Regions from separate parts of the Paenibacillus beijingensis genome, predicted to be linked through region 1. Evidence: predicted binding sites of a transcription regulator. Region 1 holds the regulator's gene; each other region holds the start of a gene.
What was found. The regulator Rex, encoded in region 1, represses fermentation and respiration genes when NADH is low (regulators of the CRP and FNR family bind a similar motif). The targets are predictions, from matches to a motif close to TTGTGAAATATTTCACAA.
Positions count from the first base shown of each region.

Region 2: VN24_RS14185 (cytochrome ubiquinol oxidase subunit I) is a predicted target of Rex. The motif match lies at 1,396-1,413, and genes of this name have one in related genera.
Region 3: VN24_RS08765 (DUF1641 domain-containing protein) is a predicted target of Rex. The motif match lies at 6,294-6,311, and genes of this name have one in related genera.

Region 1 is NZ_CP011058.1:5,433,154-5,440,846, forward strand. It holds gene VN24_RS24500 (acetate/propionate family kinase) at 1-510, opposite strand, end outside; gene VN24_RS24505 (3-hydroxyacyl-CoA dehydrogenase family protein) at 507-1,379, opposite strand; gene VN24_RS24510 (AAA family ATPase) at 1,629-3,128, opposite strand; gene VN24_RS24515 (hypothetical protein) at 3,121-3,657, opposite strand; gene VN24_RS24520 (cell wall elongation regulator TseB-like domain-containing protein) at 3,829-4,359, opposite strand; gene VN24_RS24525 (amidohydrolase) at 4,359-5,666, opposite strand; gene VN24_RS24530 (redox-sensing transcriptional repressor Rex) at 5,657-6,301, opposite strand; gene dinG (ATP-dependent DNA helicase DinG) at 6,298-7,693, opposite strand, start outside.
Region 2 is NZ_CP011058.1:3,127,908-3,135,600, forward strand. It holds gene VN24_RS28205 (GIY-YIG nuclease family protein) at 1-626, shown strand, start outside; gene VN24_RS14185 (cytochrome ubiquinol oxidase subunit I) at 1,489-2,919, shown strand; gene cydB (cytochrome d ubiquinol oxidase subunit II) at 2,953-3,963, shown strand; gene cydD (thiol reductant ABC exporter subunit CydD) at 3,965-5,770, shown strand; gene cydC (thiol reductant ABC exporter subunit CydC) at 5,804-7,669, shown strand.
Region 3 is NZ_CP011058.1:1,962,291-1,969,983, forward strand. It holds gene VN24_RS08740 (NCS1 family nucleobase:cation symporter-1) at 1-303, shown strand, start outside; gene VN24_RS08745 (hypothetical protein) at 413-871, opposite strand; gene VN24_RS08750 (Leu/Phe/Val dehydrogenase) at 1,474-2,508, opposite strand; gene VN24_RS28125 (sporulation protein YjcZ) at 2,895-3,023, shown strand; gene VN24_RS08755 (MFS transporter) at 3,533-4,384, opposite strand; gene VN24_RS08760 (NAD(P)/FAD-dependent oxidoreductase) at 4,541-5,722, opposite strand; gene VN24_RS08765 (DUF1641 domain-containing protein) at 5,738-6,166, opposite strand; gene VN24_RS08770 (hypothetical protein) at 6,580-7,026, opposite strand; gene VN24_RS08775 (ParM/StbA family protein) at 7,082-7,693, opposite strand, start outside.

The DNA.
Region 1 (7,693 bases):
CTTGTACAGCACCATCGGAATCGGGTATAAGTAAGATGATTGCGGCATCGTCTGATGAAATGCCGTATCGAATACGACCGCCTGCGGCACGCCTGTGAGCACCGCTTCAACCGCCTGAATGCCCATCATGTGAGCCGGATTGTGAAGCGGAGCCAGATCGAACAGATTGCGGATTTCAAGCTTGACTTCCGGAGTCACCAGCGCAGACTCGCGGAATGTTTCGCCGCCGTGCACGATCCGGTGTCCGACCGCGTCGATTTCATTAATGGAAGCAAGCACACCGACTTCCGGATCGGTAAGCATGTCCATCACGCGGCGCACGGCCGTCGTATGCTCGAGAATTTCGCTTACGGACCGCACTTCCGGTTTGCCTGCCGGCTCATGTGTGACGATGGAAGAATCCATCCCGATCCGCTCCACGCGGCCGCTGGCCAGAACGGACTCGTCGGTCATGTTATAAAGCTGATATTTTAGCGATGAACTGCCTGCATTGATTACGAGTATTTTCATGTCCGGTCCCCATCCTTATCATATTGGAAAAACCCTGCGCCCGATTTGACGCCGAGCTGGCCTGCACGCACCATTTTTTTCAATATAAACGATGGCCGGTACTTCAGCTCCCCATATTCGCGGAACATTGTCTCCAGAGCGGCTTCAACGGAATCGAGCCCGAACCGGTCCGCCATTTCGAACGGCCCGTGCTGGAACGAATAGCCGATTCGCATCGCACTGTCAATATCTTCAACCGAGGCGGTTCCTTCCTCGAGTACATGAAGGGCTTCGTTAATGAAAAGGCAAATGAGGCGCGTCGTAATAAATCCGGGCGATTCAAACACCATGACGCCTTTTTTATCAATAACCTGTTCCACAAATTGTTTCGTCCGGTCAAACGTCGAGTCGGACGTTTTCAGGCCGCGCACAATCTCGACCACGTCCACCTTGAACACGGGATAAACAAAGTGCATGCCGATAACCCGTTCAGGGTGTGCCGTTACACTGGCGAGCTCCGTCAAGCTAAGCGTCGACGTGTTACTTGCCAGAATGACGTCCGGTCCTACGATGCGGTCGATTTGCTGGAACACGCTCTTTTTCCGTTCCAATTCTTCGGACACGGTCTCAATAATAAGCTCGCAATCCGACAGCTCCTCCATCGCTTCGCAGCGGTTAATCCGGTTAAGAATAAGCTTCTTCTCCGCCTGCGTGAGAGCCCATTTTTCAATTTGCTTATCAAGGCTCATTTCGATCATCGAAATGCTGTAGTTCAGCTTTTCTTTCGTCTGCTCAAGCAGATAAACATCCAATCCTTTGTAAGCCAGCATTTCAGCAATGCTTTGTCCCATTGTGCCGGCTCCGATAACGCCTACTTTACGTACAGTCACTGTCATTCTCCTCTTTGCGGGTTTCTCTCTTTAAGTTGCCACACCATTGAAATCTTAAGCCCTTATCCCATAAGTTTATAACGTTTTGACGAAAAAAAGAAGACGGACAAAGCGTCCGTCTTAAGATTGTCGAAATTTGAACCGTTTTTCGCGGATTATGCCGCTATTTTTGTTTTATTTGTGAATATTCAAGATAAAAAGGAGCGCTGCAGCTTGTCGGGTCAACGGTTAACACCCCATACGGCTGCGTTACGCGCTTTGAATCCCGGATGAAGTCATCATATCGCGGAAACGGTCGCCGTGCAGCGTTTCTTCGGTGATGAGGATGCCGAGCGAATGCATAAACAAATCGCGCTGTTCGGCAAGCATCCGTTTCGTCCGATCCATTAACCCGTCCAAAATGGAGCTTGTCACTTTTGCCCAGCCGTCGGGCGTCATCATGCTGGCGTCAATGATGCCGAGCTCGGTGAGCCCCGATTCCACCATCGTGCGTACGATGCTCATCGCCTGGTCGAAATCGCCGCGCGAGCCGGTGCTGCGGCCTCCGTAAAACATTTCTTCCGCAGCCGCTCCTCCAAGCGCGATCATAATTTGCGCTTCGAGGAAATCCTGCGTGTACAGGTAACGGTCCTGCTGCGGGTTGTGCCGGACGTAGCCCAGCGCCTGTCCGCGCGGGGAAAGCGCCACCTGCGACACGCTCCCGGGGCGGACCATCTCGGCGGCGATCGCGTGGCCAAGCTCATGAATGGCAACGCGTTCCCGCTCTTCGTTTGTCGCTTCACGGTCGGTCTTCTCGCCCATCATCACTTTGTCGATCGCCATCGACAAATGCTGCTGGCCGATGAGCGGCTTCGCTTCGCGGAGCGCATAAATGGCCGCTTCATTCATGACGCTTTCCAGCTGGGCGCCGGAAAATCCGAACGATTCTTCCGCTACCCGTTCAAGACTGGCATCTTTAGCCAGCGGCTTGTTGCGGCCATGAATATTCAAAATATGCAAACGCCCTTTCTTATCCGGCAGATCGACGCCGATATGGCGGTCGAAGCGGCCCGGACGCAGCAGCGCGCTGTCCAGCATTTCCTTGCGGTTGGTGGCGGCGATGAGCAGAATGCGCGGCGATTCGTTCGTATGAATGCCGTCCATCTCCGTCAGCAGCTGATTGAGCGTTTGATCGTATTCGCGATGCTGGCCGCCGTCGCGCTTGCCGCCGATGACGTCGATCTCGTCAATGAAAATGACGGCGCTTGCCTTGCCCGCCTTCGACGCCTTTTTGCGTGCTTCCTTAAACAGGTCGCGGATCCGTCCGGCGCCGACGCCAACATACATTTCCACAAATTCGCTGCCGGATGCGGCGACATAAATCGAGTCCGTATAATGAGCGGCGGCTTTGGCAAGCAGCGTCTTCCCCGTTCCCGGCGGACCGGTCAGCAGTATGCCCTTCAGCGGCCGGATGCCGAATTTGGCGATTTCCTCATGGCGAACGAGAAAATCAAGCGCTTCAATCAGCTCCTGCTTCGGGCGCTCCTGTCCGCCGATATCGTCAAACGACAGGACGGCCGGAGCTTTTCCTTTCGATTCGCGCGCGCCTCCCGCAGCGGCAAGCTGTCCTCTGGAGCGCAGCACATAAAAGATGCCGCCGGCCATCAAAATGGCGAACACAATCGGTAAAATATTAATGCCGCGAGTGAGTAAGAACAGGAGCAGTACAGGAACGAAACCGGCCAGTATTTCCCATTTATACTTACGCACCAGGCCACACTCCTATCTTGTCGCCGATTCTCGGCAGTACGATATATTTGACGGCCGAGTCCAGTTTCATCGTAATATATACATTCTTATCGTCCATATCCGACGTGACAACAAGTCCTTTGTGCGTCCGTTCCAGCTTCTCCATCGCTGCAGGTATTTCCGAATAGCGCCTGCTCTCCATCGCTTCCGCAATGGTGAACAGCTCACCCGACCAGATCTGATCCAGCTTGGCGCTGGATTCGCTCGTAATGTCCAGATTCAGCTTACGGCCGCCAATCGCGTTCTTGCCTTTCTCCGCAATCTCCTCGTATAAAGAACGGAGATCCGCATCGCTGCCGAGCGTCAAGTTGACCGTAACCGTATCCGTGCCTACGACCGGCTTGACCGATTCCACACCGGGAAGCGAACCGATCGCTTTCACCAGCGGTCTTTCTACCGCCGTATGCTCATACAGATACCAGCCGCCGAACAATAAAGCAGCGGTTACGATCATCGTCGTAAACACGGGCAGCAGCTTCAGCTTCAACATGATGAATAATGCCCCCTTCCTGCCTGGTAGCCGACTTATTCGCGGCTAATCGGTATATTACAATTGCTATACTCTAGTATATCATTGTTGAAAAATAAAAGTATAGTTGAGCTGCAATAAGGAAAGTATACCATAGCGCCAGCGGCGGGGGGCGTGTAATATCAGGAAACGTCAGGTTGAATATTTTGCCGGCAGTCTATAAGTCTCAATCAAATTTCCGCTGCGGAAATCGTAGAAATCGTAGAAATATTTGCGCGCCCCGTTCTCGATGCGGGAATAGAGCAATTCCCACGCGGGCTCCCCATTAATCATGCCGGAGATCGAATGGGTAATGTCCACGTCCGGACTTTGCGCAAGCAGCCGGTCGCGGATGCTCTTCGCCGTTTGGGCTTCCGAAGCCGGAATGGTGCTCAGCACCTTCCCGTCTCCATACCAAATGTAGAACGCTTCGCCGGAGCCGTTCACGCCGCGAGTCACCCATACTGTCCGGTCCCACACATATTTGTGCGCCTCATCTACGGAAGCCAAGCTTGCTTTTTGCTTGACTTCGGCCATTATTTGAGCTTCTTCGCTCCAGCGCGGCGCCTGCATCGAACGATACTCTGCATTGAGCAGCAAGACGATGATCAATGCGAGAACAGTAATGAGCACCGTCCACTTGGTGCGCGACATGAGCGGCGGCCGTTTGTAATCCGACCTCATCAGCCGTTCAACAGCCTTTCAAAACATTGCTGAGCTTCATATTTAATCCGCTCCTCGTCGAGCAGCGTGCATTTTCCGCCCTTCACAACCTGGCGGCCGTCTACCCATACGTGCGCAACGTCGCGGCCGGAAGCGGAATAGACCAAATGCGAAACCATATCGCTTTGCGGATAAAAATGCGGTTGATCCGTATCCAGCGCAATCAAATCGGCCTTCATGCCGGGCTTGAGCACCCCAAGCTTATCGCCTTGACCGATCGTGCGGGCGCCGTACACCGTCGCCATGCGCAGCGCTTCAGCAGCCGGCACGACCGTCGGGTCGAAGCCGGCGCCTTTATGGATCAGCGCAGCGAGGCGGATTTCGTCGAACAGATCGAGGTTGTTGTTGCTGGCAGCGCTGTCCGTTCCGAGCGAGACGGTTACTCCGGCGCGCAGCAGCTCCGGCACGCGGGCGACGCCGCTCGCCAGCTTCAAATTGCTTGCCGGGTTGTGGGAAACACCGACTCCCCGCTCCGCGAGCAGGGCGATTTCCTCATCGGTCAAATGAACGCCGTGCGCCACGAACGACGGGCGCGAAAACATGCCGAGCTTATCCAAATGCTCCACCGGACGGCAGCCGTAATCGCGCACGTTCTGCTCGACCTCGGCCGCCGTTTCCGACATATGCGTATGCATCGGCAAATCGAGATCGTGGGCGGCCTGGACGAACTGCTCAATGAAAGCGGGCGGACAAGTGTACGGAGCATGCGGAGACATCATCGTCGTAATGCGCCCGTCTGCCGCTCCTCTCCAGTCCTTTGCGAACGATACCGCTTCTGCGAGCTTTTCCTTTTGCACTTCGGGCGGACAGAGCCCGATCGCGCCGCGCATCAGCACTCCTCGCAAGCCGGCCTGCTCCACCACCTTCGCCACTTCGTCCATCCGGTCGTACATATCGACGAAGGCGGTCGTGCCGCTCTTCAGCATTTCGATAACGGCCAGAGCCGTTCCCCATTTGACGTCCGCAGCGGTAAACTTCGCTTCCATCGGCCACATTTTGTCCTGCAGCCATACCTGCAGATTTTGATCGTCTGAGTACCCGCGCAGCAGCGACATCGCCGCATGGCCGTGCGTGTTCACAAGTCCGGGCATGAACAGGAGGCGGCGGCCGTCCACTTTGTCCGTGATTTGCTCCGATCCTTCGGGAGCCTCCTCCCCGACATATACGATCTTGTCGTCCTCCACGACAAGATAGCCTTTCACTAGCGGGTTGCTCTCATCCATCGTAATGAACGTCCCGTTCTCGATTATCCATTTGCTCATTCGTATTCGGTCCCTTCCCTGTCCATATAATAAGCCAAGCTCAGCAGCTGCGTCGTGAAATCGGCGTAATGAATCCGCACGTCCTCGGTCGATTTCAATACGGCCGGCGCAAAATTCAAAATCCCTTCAATGCCCGCTTCCACGAATTGGTCCGCTACATTTTGCGCTTCGGATGCGGGGACGGTAATGATGCCGATCCGGATGTGGCCCTGCTCGACCGTCTCCTTCAGCTTGTCCATCGGCAGCACCGTAAGCGAGTTGATCGTGGTCCCGATCTTGTCCGGGCTGGCATCAAAGATGGCGGTAATCTTCATGTTGTCCTTCAAGTAAGTATTGTAATTGCACAAGGCGTGCCCGAGGTTTCCTGCGCCGACGAGCGCGACGTTCAGCGTCTGGTCGAGCTTTAATATTTGGCGGATTTTTTCGATCAAATAGGTGACGTCGTAGCCGATGCCCTTGCGGCCGAATTCGCCGAAATATGCAAGATCTTTGCGGATTTGAGCGGGATTGAGCTCCAGCTTCATGCCGAGCTCCTGTGAAGATACCGTTTGCACATCCCGCGAAAGAAGCTCGTTCAACACCTGCAAATAGACCGGAAGCCGCCGTACGACGGCTTCGGATATCGTTTTGCTCATCTTCATGGTCCTGTTTGCGTCTCCTTTCGCTCCTCCGACAGCCATTCTCTCATCCGCGGCACCATCTGCCCGACATGCATATGCTCGATCTTCGGACCCGGAAGCGAATAAAGAAAATATTTGCCGTAGTACGTTTCGATTACCCGGGTATCATAGATCAGGACAATCCCTTTATCTTTGGCGGTCCGGATCAGCCTGCCGAAGCCTTGCTTGAAGCGGATGACGGCCTGGGGAATCGACAGCTTCATAAACGGGTTTTGCTTCGCCTCCTGCAGCAGCTCCGCTTTCGCTTCCTGCAGAGGTTGATTCGGAGGCTGGAATGGCAGCCGGACAATCGCCAGGCAAATCAGCGCGTCGCCCGGAATGTCGACCCCTTCCCAGAAGCTGCTCGTGCCGAGCAAGACCGACGCCGGCTGCTGCCGGAACCGTCTCGTAAGCTTGCTCCGGTTGCCGCTGTCAATGCCTTGCCCGAGCACGTTGATGCCGCTGCCGGCCAGCGCATCTTTCAGCGGGTCGTATACTTGCTTCAGCATCCGGTAGGATGTGAACAGCACAAGCATCCGGCCCCCCGTTTCGCGCGCCGCTTCGGAGAGCGAATCGACGAGCGCGCTTAAATAAGCCGGATCCGGCGTGGCCCCCTTGAGGACCGGAAAATTTCGCGGAATCATGACAAGCGCCTGATCCCGGTATTGAAACGGAGAAGGCAACTGCACCGTTTTCAGCCGTTTCTCATCCAGTACGTTCAGCCCGAGCTGCTCGCAAGCATACTGAAATGACTTCTGCACGGAAAGCGTTGCGGACGTCATGACGACACTCTTTTTTACATCGAAAAAATATTGCCGCAGCTGCTCGCTCACGTCTGCAGGAACCGCAAAAAGATGGACCGACTTGCTGCGGTACGACGCGCTCGCCTCGATCCAATACACCGTTTCCGGCTTATCCGCCCGCACGAACAGGCGCAGCTCATCCCGCAGCCGGGCCGCGTCTTTGACCGCGCCGCTAAGATCGGTCAGCGTCCCCTGCAGCGACGAATCGTCCAGCCGGTCTTTCATTTCCGTAAACAGCTTTTCCAGCGTCTTGGCCGCAGAGTTCAGCTCCGCAAACAAATTCGCTTCCTCGGCGGCGATCGCTTCCCATCCCTTCGGCAGCTGCCCGGCGCGCAGCCGGTATACGGCCTGACCGGTTTCGCTTTGTGCGGACGGTGACGATCCGGCGAGCTGATACAGCATTTCGAACAGCCGGTCCCACATCTCCTTGAGTTCTCCGAAAACGGGCACAATCGTATCGATCGTTTCCGTCCAGGCGGGAACTTTGTCGTCGCTCTCGCCCGCAATCCTTAAGCGCAGCTGCGGCAGCAGCCCGCTGCGGGAGTCTTTTGCCATCCGGGTAATGAAATTG
Region 2 (7,693 bases), 2.3 Mb from region 1:
CGATGCCGAAACGGGTATGTCTGCTTTATCATATCAAGAGGTGCAGCGGGATTTGTGAAGGTTTAATAAGCGAAGACGATTACTTGGACTCCGTCAGGCAAGCCGCAGAGCTGCTCGCTTCCGGCAGCAACCTGACCGCGGAGATGTACCGGAAAATGGAATATTATTCAGAGCGGCTGCTGTTTGAGAAAGCGGACAATATACTGCGCCATATCCGTTCGCTGGAGAAAATTCCGGAGCGGCAAATCGTCGACCGCGAGACGGATCTTAACCAAGAAGTGCTTTATTTCGGGGAAGCGGCCGTCATGATTGCCAAAGTGCAGCAAGGGATGCTTCGCGACTTCGAGCTGCGGGAGCTGGAGCCGGGTTACACAGATGCCGCCTGCGACCGTTTTGTTATATCGCGTTACCGGGAGCATGGCAAGCCGGACGAGCTGATTGTGAACCGGCTTGGCGACCCGCAGGCCGTCAAGCGTGCGCTCAGACGGCCGGGCGAGCGGAATAAGGGCGTCCCTTTTCGAATTACGCTGCCGAAGCGCGGCTTGAAGCATGATCTGCTGCAGCTTTGCAAGGACAACTACGATTACCGGATGCGGCAGCGTGATCGTGAAAGCAGATCGACCTGAACCTGCTGCGGTGAAACCGGAAAGTGTCATGTGCGGGACAGGTCATAGCGTTCATAAAGCTTCAAAAAAACCTAACAATGAACCGGTCAAGGGACTGCCCTTGACCGGTTCATTTTTTGTTGTTTAGGAAATCATGTAACTCTAAGGTGGATCGAGCGCATCGCTGGCAGCGATGGGGTCGTAGGTTCAGCCCGCGCAGACGGAATGCATGAATGACCTTCGAGAGCTAACGGCTAAGCATGACGTTATTGTGCTCAAAATGCCCTTTTGCAAAATGTAACGGTTATGAGAGACCTTATCTGATGGTTTCCGCTCAAACAGGGCTATTCCTGCAACCAATAACAGCGCTCATCTCCGTTAGAAATTCAAAGGGGCCATTTTCGTTCAATTAGCGGCAATGGCAGCCGTTAGGAAATAACCTGCGATCCATCGACTCCCTCAGACGGAACGAATCGAACCGGCTGAGTTGAATGGAGCCTAAACGTGCGGTGTCGCTGATTTCCGCTTTGCGTCGAAATAAATGGGGGAGGGAAAAAGCTTGGAGAAGCAGGAGACATGGAAAAAGCGTGGTGCTGTGAAGCGAGTCGATTCCTAGTCTAACCGGGCGCCGCACGCCTTTGCTGTCGAGCGGGTTGCCTGCCGGTATGATGAGCCGCAAGGCATTTTGCCTTGTGCAGGATGCTTATTGTTGTTCTGAATCCGAACAATCAACAACGCATCTGCTCTGCGAGTGTCCGCTGTTTCGAGTCCGCTCTTTTTAGCGCCAAGATTGTGATTTTTATCACAAAAGTCCGCCGCGCGATATGGTACGCTGGAAACAAATTTCAGGTTATGCGGTATCGACTGGGAGGAGTAAGCGCAAATGGATCATTTGGATTTGGCACGGTGGCAGTTCGCCATCACGACGATCTATCATTTTTTGTTCGTGCCGTTATCAATCGGCCTCGTTTTTCTGATTGCCGTTATGCACACGCTGTATGTGGTCAAAAAAGAAGATGTCTACAAACGGATGGCCCAATTTTGGGGCAAGCTGTTTCTGCTTAATTTTGCGGTCGGCGTCGTAACCGGCATTATGCAGGAGTTCCAGTTCGGCATGAACTGGTCCGACTATTCCCGGTTCGTCGGGGACGTGTTCGGGGGGCCGCTTGCCGTTGAAGCGCTCGTATCCTTCTTCCTGGAATCGACGTTTCTGGGGGTTTGGATTTTCGGCTGGGAGCGGCTGCCGAAAAAGGTGCATCTGGCCTCGATCTGGCTTGTGGCGGCCGGCACGACGATGTCGGCCTTCTGGATTTTGACGGCCAACTCCTTCATGCAGGAGCCGGTTGGATTTGCCATAAGGGACGGCCATGCGGAAATGGTAAGCTTCGGCGCGCTGCTCTCCAATCCGCAGCTTTGGCTGGAATTTCCGCATGTGGTGTTCGGCGCGCTTGCGACTGGAGCGCTGTTTATGACCGGCGTCAGCGCCTATAAGCTGCTCAGAAAGCAGCAGCTGGACATTTTTAAGCCGTCCTTCTCGATCGCCATTGTGGTGGCGCTCATATCGAGCATTCTGGTCGCCATCGTCGGCCATGACCAGGCGCAGCATCTGGTCCAAAGCCAGCCGATGAAGATGGCGGCGTCGGAGGGACTGTGGGAAACGAGCGGCGACAGCGCGCCGTGGACGGTCATTGCGGGCATTGACGTAAGCGGGCAAAAGAACGATTTTTCACTCGAAATCCCGGGCTTGCTCAGCGTACTCTCGTACAACAAGCTGACCGGCCAAGTACAGGGCATTAAAGACCTGCAGGCTCAGTATGAAGCGCAGTACGGACCCGGTAATTACATCCCGCCCGTGCGGACGACGTTCTGGAGCTTCCGGATTATGGTGCTTGCCGGAGGACTGATGGTGCTGCTCGGCCTATACGGCACGATCGCGGTGATGCGCAAACGGCTTGAGCGGCAAAAGCGGTATTTACGCTGGATGGTGCCCGCAATTGGGCTGCCGTTTATCGCCAATACGGCGGGGTGGATCATGACCGAGATCGGAAGGCAGCCGTGGATCGTATTCGGGCTGCAGAAGACTGAGGACGGCGTGTCGCCTACGGTATCTTCTGCAATGGTGCTGACCTCGCTCATCGGATTCACGCTCGTGTACGGTATTTTGGCGGCGGTGCTTATTTATCTGTTCGTGCGGACAATCCGTCAGGGTGCGGATGAAGAAGGCGTCCATCCAGCGGACGAAGAAAACGCAAAGCAGGCTCATGAAGGCGCACTTGCGGAGACGGAACAACCGCTTCCGGCAGGTACTTTTTAGAGAAAAAGTGAAGCAGGGGAGGCCGAATTGTAGATGTTGGAAACCGTATGGTTTGTGTTGATTGCGGTATTGTTTGTCGGGTTCTTTTTTTTGGAGGGGTTCGATTTCGGCGTCGGAATGCTGCTGCCGTTTCTGGGCAAGGACGATCTGGACCGTCGCGTCATCATCAATACGATCGGGCCGTTCTGGGACGGCAATGAAGTGTGGCTCATTACGGCCGGCGGCGCGATGTTCGCGGCGTTTCCGAACTGGTACGCGACGCTGTTCAGCGGCTTTTATATGGCGCTCTTTCTGATGCTGCTGGCGCTGATCGGACGGGGGGTGGCGTTTGAGTTCCGCAGCAAGGTATCCCATCCCGCGTGGCGCAAAACATGGGACTGGGTCATTTTCTTCGGCAGCCTGCTGCCGCCGCTGCTCTGGGGGGTGGCGCTCGCAAACCTGATGAAAGGCGTGCCGATTGACGAAAATATGAACTATGTCGGCAGCTTCTGGGATCTGATCAGCCTCTATTCGGTGACCGCGGGCGTGAGCATGGTGCTGTTGTTTCTGCTGCACGGCTCGCTCTTCCTGACGCTGAAGACGACCGGCGACTTGCAAAATAACGCCCGTTCGGTGGCGATGGGCATCGGCGCCTGGACGACCGTTCTGCTGCTGCTGTTCGTCGTGCTGAGCTACATTCAGACGGATATGTTTACCCGTAACGGAATTAATCCCGGGGCGGTTCCGGTGCTGGCCGGACTGGCGCTGTTCTCGGTGCAGTTTTTTCTGCGGAACAAAAAAGACGGCTGGGCGTTTATTATGACCGGTCTGACAATCGTGCTCTCGACCGTGACCGTGTTCACCGCATTGTTCCCCCGCGTCATGATCAGCTCGATTAACTCCGACTTCTCGCTGACGATCCATAATGCGGCATCCGGACCGTATACGCTAAAAGTGATGACAATCGTCGCTTTGACGACCGTACCGTTCGTGCTTGCTTACCAGATCTGGAACTACTGGGTGTTCCGCAAACGGGTTTCCCGCGCGGATCATCTGGACTACTGATATGAAACGGCTGCTGAAGTCCGTTCCGTCGGCCGCATTCGGCTTGGCGGCATCGATCGGATTTGCTTTAGGCGGAGGCGTCTTTCTGCTGCTGGAAGCTTCGGCGCTGGCGCGCATTGTCGACCGGGCGTTTCTCGGCGGCTCGCCGCTTGCGCCGCTGCTGCCGCTGTTCGGCGTGCTGCTCGGTTGGATTGTGCTGCGCTCGCTGCTGCAGATGCTGGCCGACGGGATGGCGATGAAGGCGGCCATCCGCATCAAAAGCGGCCTGAGGCTGCAGCTCATCCGCCATGCGGCCCGTCTCGGTCCTTCTTTGACAAAAGGGGAGCGCAGCGGCGAGCTGATCGGCACCGTGACCGAAGGGGTGGAACAGCTCGAGACGTACGTAGCCAAATACATCCCGCAAGCAGTGCTCTCCGTTTTTCTTCCGGCCGCGGCCCTTTGCGTCGTCCTGTCGCTGGACGTGGTGAGCGCGATCATTTTGGCGGTTACGTTCCCGCTGCTTATTATGTTCATGATTCTCGTCGGCGTCGCCGCCAAGCGGAAAGCGGACCGTCAATTCAAGGCGCTTGGCATGTTAAGCGGCCATTTCTTTGAAGTGATGCGGGGCCTTACCACCTTGCGGATTTTCAACCGGAGCAAAGCCCAACTGGAGATCATCGCAGCGATGAGCGAGCAGTACCGGTCGGCGACGCTGTCCGCGCTGCGGCTGGCTTTTCTGTCGGCGCTGGTTATGGAGCTGTTCGCCACGCTTGGCACCGCGATCGCAGCCGTATTTCTCGGGCTGAGGCTCATTTCCGGAGAAATCGAATTTTACCGGGCGTTTTACGTGCTGCTGCTCGTTCCTGAGTTTTACGCGCCGATCCGCATGCTCGGAGTCCAATACCATGCCGGTATGAACGGGGTCGCCGCAGCGAAGCGGATCATGAAGGTGCTGGATATGCCGGTCCTATCGGATCAGCCGTTACGCTCGGTAGAAACGGATATACGACGTAAGGAAAAATCGAATGCAGCCGCCTGCGGCCGCAAGGGGTTCCGGATTGAATTCGACCGGGTTACGGTGCACTATCCGGGTGATGAGCATCCGGTTCTGAAGGACATATCGTTTACGATCGAGCCGGGCGAACGAATTGCCGTCGTCGGCCGCACGGGCGCCGGCAAAAGCACGCTGCTCGATTTGATCCAAGGCTTCGTCATTCCGTCTTCGGGAACAATCCGCATTGATGGAACCGATTTGCATGAGATCGGCGCGGAAGCATGGCGTTCGCAGCTGACCGTCGTACCGCAGCGGACGCATCTATTCTCCGGAACGATTGCCGACAATTTGCGCCTCGGCGCACCCGCTGCAGAGCAGGAGGAGCTGGAGGAAGCGGCGCGTCTGGCGCGGGCGGAAGCTTTCATCAGCCGGTTGCCGGATGGGTATGATACGGAGCTGTCCGAGAAGCTGAAGTTCAGCGGTGGCCAAATCCAGCGGCTCGGCATAGCCCGCGCGTTGACGAGAAATGCCGCTGTGGCGCTTTTTGACGAACCGGTATCGCAGCTGGATATGGAAAATGCGACGGAGGTATCGAGGGCGCTGGAACGCTGGTCGGCGGGTAGAACGGTCGTGTGGTCGACGCATCATCTGGACACCGCCCAAAGAGCGGACCGCATCCTTGTTCTGCATCAAGGAAGGCTGGCCGAGACGGGGACCCACCGCGAATTGATGGACTTGCGCGGCATTTACCGGGAGATGTGGGAATCCTCGTTCCGAAAGGAAGAGAGAGCAGAAGAGAGGATGGAAACGAGAACGGAAGCGAGAACGGGATAAGACACTCGTAGTGAGGAGAGAGGAGAGAACGGGATGAAGGTGCTGCTGCGTACGCTTTATTTTATGAAACCGTACAAAGGCAGGGCGGCGTTTGCCGTATTGCTCGGCTTTTGCACGATTGCCGCCAATATCGGGCTGATGGGGACGTCGGGATATTTGATCGCGTCGGCGGCGCTGCGGCCTGAATCGGTGCTGCTTATTTGGCTGCCAATTGTCGGCGTCCGTTTCTTCGGTCTGTCCCGGGCGGTATTCCGCTATTTCGAACGGCTCGTCTCACACGATCTGACGTTCCGCATCTTGAAAGATGTTCGGGTATGGCTGTTCGGACGCCTGGAACGGAGGGGGGAGAGACTGCTGGAAAAAGAACGGAGCGGCGACCTGCTCGGCTCCGTCGTTTCGGACGTGGATACGCTGCAGAACTTGTATCTGCGCGTCATTGCTCCGCCTGCCGTAGCACTGATCGTTGGCATTTCCAGCGTTATCGTTATGGCGTCCTTCAGCCGCCAAGCGGCCCTCATGCTTGGCGTCATGCTCGTTATTGCGGGCCTAGTCATTCCTTGGGCATCCTTCAAGGCCGGACGCGGCGCAGGCAGGCAGCTCGTGCATGAGCGGGCAAAGCTATATGAGATGACGTCGGACATGATGTTGGGCATGAGAGAGCTGGCCGCATTTGGGGCTGTAGAGGAAAACATCAAGCAGCTGGAGCTTACTCAACGCCAGGTCGATCGTTATCAATCCGCGATGAACCGGAGCGGCGCCTTCTTCGGTGGCTTGACGCTCGGAACGTCGCGGCTTGCAATGCTGCTCGTTCTCCTTGCTTCGATTCCGATGGTCGCCAGCGGAAGCTTGCGCGGCGTCATGCTTCCGGCGCTGGCGCTGATGGCGGCTGCATCGTTTGAAGCGGTATCCCCGCTGCCCTCCGCGCTGCAGCATCTCGGACAAACGCTCGCGGCGGGAAGCAGGCTCTTCCGGCTCGCGGATGAAGCGCCCGCCCAAATGATTGAAGGCGAAGCGGCTCGCAGCGGGGTCGAAGCCGCAGCCGAATCCCCTGAGCGGACCGGAACAGTAATGGTGCAGAGAGGAACATCAAGAGGCTCAGGAGAAACAGCGGTGGCAATGAGCGGAGCAAGAGCGGTGGAAGTCGGAATGCAGAATGTGCAGAGCCATATGGCTTTTTCGTTTGAAGATGTTGATCTGCTGCACGATGACGGAAGGGAAGCGCTCCGGGGGCTGAGCTTTGCGCTGCACAAAGGCGAGCACGCGGCACTAGTCGGGGAAAGCGGCTCGGGCAAAAGCTCGATTGTGCAAATTCTGCTGCGGCTGCAGCCGTATTCATCAGGCTCGGTTCGGTTGTTCGGACAGGAACTTGCCGGATTGCCGGAGGAATCGGTGCGCGATATGTTCGCGGTAGTCCCGCAGCACGTGCAGTTGTTCAACGCAACCGTTGCGGCAAATTTGCGCATCGCGAAACCGGATGCGACCGACGAAGAGCTGAAAGCGGCGGCCCGGCTCGCATGTGCGGACGAAATGATTTCGGCGTTGCCGCAAGGGTATAACACCGTTATCGGAGAGTGGGGCGAGAGGTTGTCCGGCGGGGAACGCCAGCGCATCGGGCTTGCGCGTGCTCTTCTGAAGAATGCACCGATCGTGCTGCTCGATGAGCCGGCCGCGGGGCTCGACGTGTTGACCGAAGAAGCTTTTGTACGAAACATGACCTCGGCGCTGAAGGACAAAACGGTGCTGTGGATCAGCCACCGGCTGCAGGGGCTTGATGCAATGGACCGTATTCTTGTGCTGCGCGACGGACAATTATGTGAACAAGGCAGTCACGAGGAGCTGATGTCCGGACAGGGAGTGTACCGGCGATTACGTGAATTCCAGAACAAAGAAGTGAGCTGATGAGGAGTTCCGTTCTTTTTTCAT
Region 3 (7,693 bases), 2.3 Mb from region 1:
ATGTTTGCCGATTATTTCATCATCCGCAAACGCACCCTGGTCGTCGAAGACCTGTATAAAATGAATGGTATTTATTCCTACTACAAAGGATATAACTACCGCGCTTTTGTGGCGACGATCATCGGGGCATTCATCTCGTTGATTGGACAATTCGTGCCGGAAGTCAAATTTTTATATGATATTTCCTGGTTTGTCGGAGTTATCGCGGCCTTTGTTATTTACACGGCCCTCATGAAATTGCATCCGCCGGCAGCGGAAGTGACAGAGGACAGCAAAGCCGTCTTCAGTGGAAAGGCGGGTTAAGGCGAACGGATTGGAAGGCTGCGATTTGGTTATATAAAGGGGGAGCGTCGTCCTGGAGGACGGCGCGAAACTCTTTGATATCGGCATTCGAAACGGGATCATCGCAGAGCTAGATATTTTTCAATTCAATTGCTTCTGTATTTCCATTCCATTGAACCTGCATCTTAACCACAGAGTTTTTGTCAGCCAATGCGCCATTACCTCCAGAATTTCCCAAATGATAAATCTCATCTTGTGAAGCTGGACTAGACAAAGTACCACTTCCATCTCCTCCACCTTCTGTATCGTAAGCATATCTTAAATCACCCGTCGGTTTTGATTGCTTGCCAATATACTTTAAAAACAATTTCGTAGTGTGATTTTCATCATTTTTGAATTTGTATACGATATAAGTTGCTGCCCAATGATCGGAATGCCCCTTATTTTCATAGATAAATTCTATATTTTCTGCTTTTGCTAAGCCTTCAATATCATTTTTCTCCATACCTGAATAAACATTGCTATTCGCTTTACACCCGCTAAGTACAAGAAAAAGACACAACAAAAGAGTTCCGATGATACGATTCATTTTCACCACTCCTCTCGTTAATTACAGTAGAACACAATTGAGCTATCGTTCCTATTACTTCTTAACAGCAACTTCTTTTTTTCTTCTCTTTGGTTTATCGTTTGATATGCTTGGAATTGTGAGTCCCTTCCTCTAGATCCAGTATATTCTATTTACCTTTAAATCGGGTATTTAAAAAAGATGAACACTGTCTGCGCTAACTCCGGAGGCAGTATGTTCTGTGCGTAGTCACCGAGAAAAATGATGAACATCAGCCTATGAAGCGGTTTGCCTGGATTTCGGATGAAAATCTCCGTGGGAATCCCCAGCACAATCCACATATTCATCTGCGATCAGTTCCAGTTACCGCAATAGTTAGGTCGGCAGCACAGCCTTTGAGTATACCAGCTTGTACAAATTTGCAGCAACTGCGGTCAGACAAGCTCATAAGCGCTTATAATTTATGATCATGTTGTCCGCCCTACAGCTGAACGCGGTGTGACTTGTTTGGACGAATCTATGAAAAATAACCATAACCATTATTCTTTACTACGCTGATAGAGTGCAGCAAAGTGATTTGTGTCGAATCATGAGACATTTTTGTCCCTCCCGCCAGTTTGCCATTACAGCGCTTGTTCAGCAAGCCGGTTGGCCGCCGTCAGCGCGGTGATGCCTTCGTCCTTCGCCATGCGGAATAAGTTCAGCAGCATCGGCTGGACGGCCTCCACGCTGCTTCGCAATTCCTCTTCCTTTCCGCCATCGAGTTCTCCCGCCGTTATGATGATCCCGCCGGCATTAATGACATAATCCGGGACGTACAAAATATTTCTTTCCTGCAGCAGGTCGGCATGACGCTCCAGGCCAAGCTGATTGTTGGCGGCGCCGGCCACGACCGCGCAGCACAGCTTCGGAATGGTCCGATCATTCAAAATGCCCCCAAGCGCGCACGGAGCAAATACATCGCAAGCTTGCATCCATATACGGTCCGGCGGCACCTGCTGCGCTCCGAATATGCGAACCGCTGCCGCCGCAGCTTCTTTGTTCAGATCGGAAATAAACAGCTTGGCCCCCGCTTCGTGCAAGTAACTGCACAGCCGCCAGCCCACTTTGCCGAGCCCCTGCACGGCGACCGTTAACCCGCCGACTCCGTCGCATCCAAGCCGATGTTTAACGGCTGCTTTAATGCCAAGATACACCCCGTAAGCGGTCATCTCCGCCGTAAAATCACCTTTAGCCATGATCGACCCGCTCGTATCCGTTACATGACGGGTTTCCAGCCGGATCACATCCATATCGCTCACGGTCGTTCCCATATCCAGTCCGGTGATATAGCGTCCGTTTAGTCCTTCGATAAAACGTCCCAGCGCATGAAATTTATCCGGATTTTTATCGGTTGCGGGGCTGCCCCAAATAACTGCTTTGCCCCCGCCGTACTTCAATCCGTATACCGCTGCTTTATAAGTCATGCCCCGGGCAAGCCGCAGCGCATCGGCGATCATTTCGTCTTCCGACATGTAAGCCCGCATCCGGCAGCCTCCCAGCGCCGGGCCGGCTTTCGTGCTGTGAATGGCTACCACCGCTTTCAGACCGCTTTCTCTGTCATGGCAAAAGACGACTTGCTCAAATCCGAGATCAATTATTTCCCGGAAAATATTCATGCCTTCCCCTCCTTAGCCTGCTGTCAGCCGCAGATCGTAAGCAGCGGCGGCACAAGCACAGACTATATTATATGCCGCAGGCAAGGGGCATATGTTTCTGCCGGGCAGCCGTCTATGCCGGAGGCAGGGTGCACCTGTCACTCCCGGTCAGAGGCCTGGAGCGTCTTGTTTCCGATTGCAGACGATTGCGTACGGTTCCCTTTCCAGCGCGCAGTCTTTATCGAGCAGGAGTTCTGGGGCTGATCTGCCTCGCTGCCGACGGTGCGGACACGACCAATCGGCGTATCCACTTACCGGGGGCATTCGCACATTTGCGGCATGCGCCCAAACATTGCCGTCTCCCTCCCCGTATGATATGGCATACCAAACGAAAGGGGCAATGAAACATGTCATACGTTGGCGGAGCCGGCACGGGTTGCGGAACACCTTGTTATGGCGGTTTTACAAGCATTGGAGCCATTTTGGTTCTGTTTATCCTGCTGGTTATCATTACCAAAGCGTTCCTGTTCTGTTAAGAACGCAAACGAAAGATTTTTCATATAGCACTTGAGAGATTGCAAATCCGAAATAACGGATCGGAAAAGAGCCTCACCCTTCCAGCGCTCCTTGGAAGGGTGAGGCTCCCGCTCACAAACGCAGATTCGTTACAAATATGCAAATTCTATTCGAATCAATCGCTCTATTCAAGCTTATTCTCCTTATCTGCGCCTATTAAACAGACAAAAAACAAAGAACCGTCATGTAAACTGGCCTTTGCTCCGCCTTTCATGCACATCTTGATTTTTTGTCTCTATTAAATCCACAAAAATCGCCTCTGTTTCCGACAAATAATAGCAGGCAGTTCCAGAGCTGATCCGTCATTTTAGGCTATTAGCCGTCATTTTACCGCTATATTTTAACAAATCGTCCCAAAGCCCGCACTGTTTCCGTCATCAGATTAATCTGTTTTTTGCACGAAATTAACCTTAATTCGACAAATCGAGATCGATAAATTGCTTTATGAATCGACTGAAGCAATTGTCTTTCATCGCAGCGCGGCGATATGCAGCTGCCGCCTCATCTGAATAGCGGCCAGAAAGCTGTAAATCATGCCAAGCGACAATATGGAGGGGAAGAAGAGCGTGATCATGCCGAGCATAAGCGTCTGGTAAAACATCATGACAGGATCGATCCAGGCGCTGACGCGTCCCATTTTGGACGACTCCACCAGCTGCGGCAGCCAGCCGCCGAGCGCCATATTGACCGGTGCCATAATAATACCGGCAAGCAGCACAACAGCCAAATACAGCCATGCATGATTTACGATTCCGAGCAAAGCGGTCAACAAGCCGCACAGCAGCATGCCGTACATAATGACATTGTGGAACTTAAACCGCTGTACAAGCGCGGACCCGATTACGCTGCCGAGCAGAAAGCCGATGCCAAGAAAGAGAGTAAACAGCGACACATAAGTCTCGTAATGGCCCTCCGCAAGCTTATATTTCATTGTAAAAAGAGGGAGGACCGCAAAGCCGCAGCCGTCGATGCCCACCGCCCCCGTAATACCGACCGCCGTATAGGTTAATGCGCCAAGACTGGTTCCGAACAGCGTAAATACGCCGAACAGCATTTGATTAATTCCCGATGCCTGCACATACTGCTCTTTGCTCAATACACCCTGTATCAGGGCGCTTTCCGCCGGTGCGAAAAACTTGGCCACAGCGCTGCGCAGAAACAAAATGAGGAAGACGAGCAATGTGGGAGCGGAATAAACCATCTCGGCCATCGAAGCATAACCGGGCTGGCCCGAGAACCGGTCCAGCAAATAGAACGCAAACACCATCGTGCCGATGGTCGAGCCAAGCTGGGAAAAAATGAATTTAGTTACTAAATGCAAAAAAAATCATCCGAAACCAAACTATAATTGGTTTTGGGTGATTTATATAGGTTTAATTTATGCAAACACTTTCACCTCCGCGGCATCAAAAAAGCCTGCCGGAGCGGCCTCGGAATGTTCCGGAGCGCCCTGACAGGCTTTGGTGCTGCGCGCTTCTTAATAAGCCAGCGCGAACAGACCGTTAATGTGCGAAAGATAACGCATGTTGCTCGCTTCTTTCATCAGCGTAGCCGGCAGACCTTTCAGGCGGGTTTGGTTGCCGCCGATCATGCCGATTGCGTCTTTGCGGCCGAGGCTGCCGAGCGTACCGGAGAATACCGGCGTAAACTCTTCCAGCTTCGTGCCGTTGAAGTACGCGAACAGATTGTAACCGATCGTCTCGCCCATTTGCCAAGCGAGCTGTGCCGTCGGCGGGAACGGACGTCCGGCTTCCTCATTCATAACAACGGCGCTGTCGCCGGCAATGAACACGTCGCTATGCGAGGTTGACTGCAGCACGTCGGTAACGGTCGCGCGGCCGCGGTTCACTTCGATGCCGCAGTTTGCAACAACGGAGTTACCTTGAACGCCGCCGGTCCAAACGAGCGTATTCGTTTCGATCGTGCTTCCGTCCTTGAGCGATACGGTTGCACCGTTCATTTCGGTAATCGGCAGTCCCGTTTTGAACTGAACGCCGCGTTTTTCCAGGGACGATTGGGCGCGCTCAACGAGCTCCGCCGGGAAGCCCGCCAGAATGCTTGGAGCCGCTTCGACACAGTAGATGGAAATGTCTTCGAAATCGACGCCGTATTTACGGCACAGACCCGGAAGCATGTCGGCAAATTCGCCGACGAGCTCGATGCCGGTCAGACCGCCGCCGCCCACGACAAACGTGGCGTCCGCTTTGTTTTTGGACTTCGCATATTTGACGACCGACTCTTCAACATGCGCGCGGATTTTGTTCGCATCGTCCACGGATTTGAGGGTAAAGCTGTACTCCTGCAGGCCCGGGATGCCGAAGAAAGCTGTTTCGCTGCCCAGTGCGATGACAAGCGCGTCGTACGTCAGCGTCGTGCCGCTTGCCAGCTTCACTTGCTTCGAATCCGGCGAGATTTCTTGAACCGTTCCGATTTTCAGATCGATATCTTTGCCTTTCAGCAGCTTGTCCAAAGGGAGCGCTACAGCCTTCTCGGACAAATTGCCGACAGCCAAACGGTGCAGCTCGGTAATAATTTGGTGCGATTGGTAACGGTTGACGACCGTAATCGTCGCATCTTGTGCCGACAAATGTTGGCGGGCCGTCAGCGCAGTCAGAAGACCGCCGTAGCCGCCGCCCAGAATCAGAATTTGCTTCGCCATGACTATTCCTCCGTTCTACTTATTTTGCTTTTCGCCGAGCGCTTCCAGGAAAGCCTGCGTAAAGCGCAACGATTTTTGTACATTCGGGTCTTTCAGAAGTTTGAGCAGTCCGAACAGACCGATGGTGTTCGTTTCCGTTTGAGCCTTGTCGCCCGCTTCAATCGCCGCTTGCGCGACGCCTTTCGTTTTTTCTACCAGCGGCTTGACGACTTCGCCGATACCACCCGCAAAATCGTTGATCAAAACTTTGTCCGTCGCCAGGGATTTCGCAACGTCGTAAGAGTTGGTGAGCAGCGTCACCATTTCAGCAAGCTTCGGCAGGTTATCGACCAGCACCGTCAGCGACTGCTGAACTTCCGGTTTCATCAGTTGATCGAGAATATCCTTCTGTACAGCCGGAGTTTCGGTAGCCACGGAAGTAGCCGTTTGTTGATTGTTAGACATAGTAAAAACTTCCTCCTTTGCTCTGGGATAATCTGTTCCGCCCCCTGAAAACTTGACCGCCGTTCAATCATTTGCAAATGATCTTCACGCGGTAGGGTAGAGGGCATCATTCCTTGTCGGCAAAGGATTGTTACAAATTTCACATAAACGGAAGAACAAGTTTGTATACCCGTAACTCCGCTTGATCTCATTTATAACGACCAAATGCGACAGGAGGGATGTCTTCAGTAACGATTACCCGGTACGAATTACGGCCAGGCACGGCACGGAACCTTCTATCGACCATTTTACAACTTGTCGCCGAGAACTGCAAAACAAAAATGTCGGAAAATCGACTTTTTTGTGCAAAAGAATACAGAAGCAAGCGGAAGCGGGCTCCGCCACAAGGCTTCATCCTCTTCCGCTCATTGTTATTATATCCAGCTTTCGATATCTTCTTCATCAATATCGTCTTCCGGAAGCGGCTTGCGCGATTCTTCCGGCGCCGCCGGCGGAGCCGTCTCTATCGCTGCTTCCGACCGGGCGACAGCCGGCTGAACGGCTTCTTCCGTCTCACCGGCAACCGTCCGGGCGGCCGCTTCCTCCTGTGCGGCAATCTGCAGTGCAGCTGCTGCCGCAGGCTGCGCGGCTGCCGCCGTCTCCAGCGGGGCCAGCACAGCGCCCGCCGCAAGCCCGCTCCGGTCGGCCGGAATCAACTGCTGCAGGTTGCGCACGCCGAACTGACGCACTTCATTTTCAATCAAATACCGGATCGAGTCCATCAGATTGGACTGGCTGTTAATCCAGTCCATCACCTCAGGCGCTTCATTCTTCTTCGTCTTCAGGCTGATGTTCTCGCCCGGCTGCTTGTTTCGTTTCATTTCGTTTCACCCCGATCGGACGGCGCGAGGGCGCCGTTATTTCGGCCGCCCGTCCTTACACGGCTTGCATGTTTTTGCTCTTCAGCTTTTCGAAAATTTTGCCGTGGACGAAAGCGTCCAGCCCTTCCGCATTCATCGTGACCGCATATTCGGCCGGAATGTACAGAAGCTTGATTTCGCGCTCGTCGCACAGCTCCTTCAGCATTGGGTAGAGCTGCGTGCGCATCAGAATACTGCCGCCGCCGTAGACGCAAATGATGTCGATTTCGTTGCGCGCCTTCGTCAGCTGCTTGCGGATGTTCTGCACGATATGCCGGGCTTGGCCCTCCAGCGGGCGGTTCAGCGTCTTAATGGCGCGTCCGTGGTATTTGTGGCCCGGGTTTTTGATGACGTCGCTGTAAAACTGGCGCGGGCTGTCCGGCAGATGGATGATCCGGTTAAAATCGTCCAGCGCTTCTTCGATCGCATAGCCTGCGCCGTGATGGCTGCCGTGCACGAACTGGCGCAGGAACTTGTTCCCTTCCGTGATCGGATATTCGGTCGATCCGTCGCCGATATCGGTATGCAGAATGCGCTTATCCTTGAAATAAGCGCCGGTAAAATCTTTTTCGAGCCCGTACGTTTCGACGAATTCGGCGAAAATATCCCCTTCGCGCCAATGCCCTTC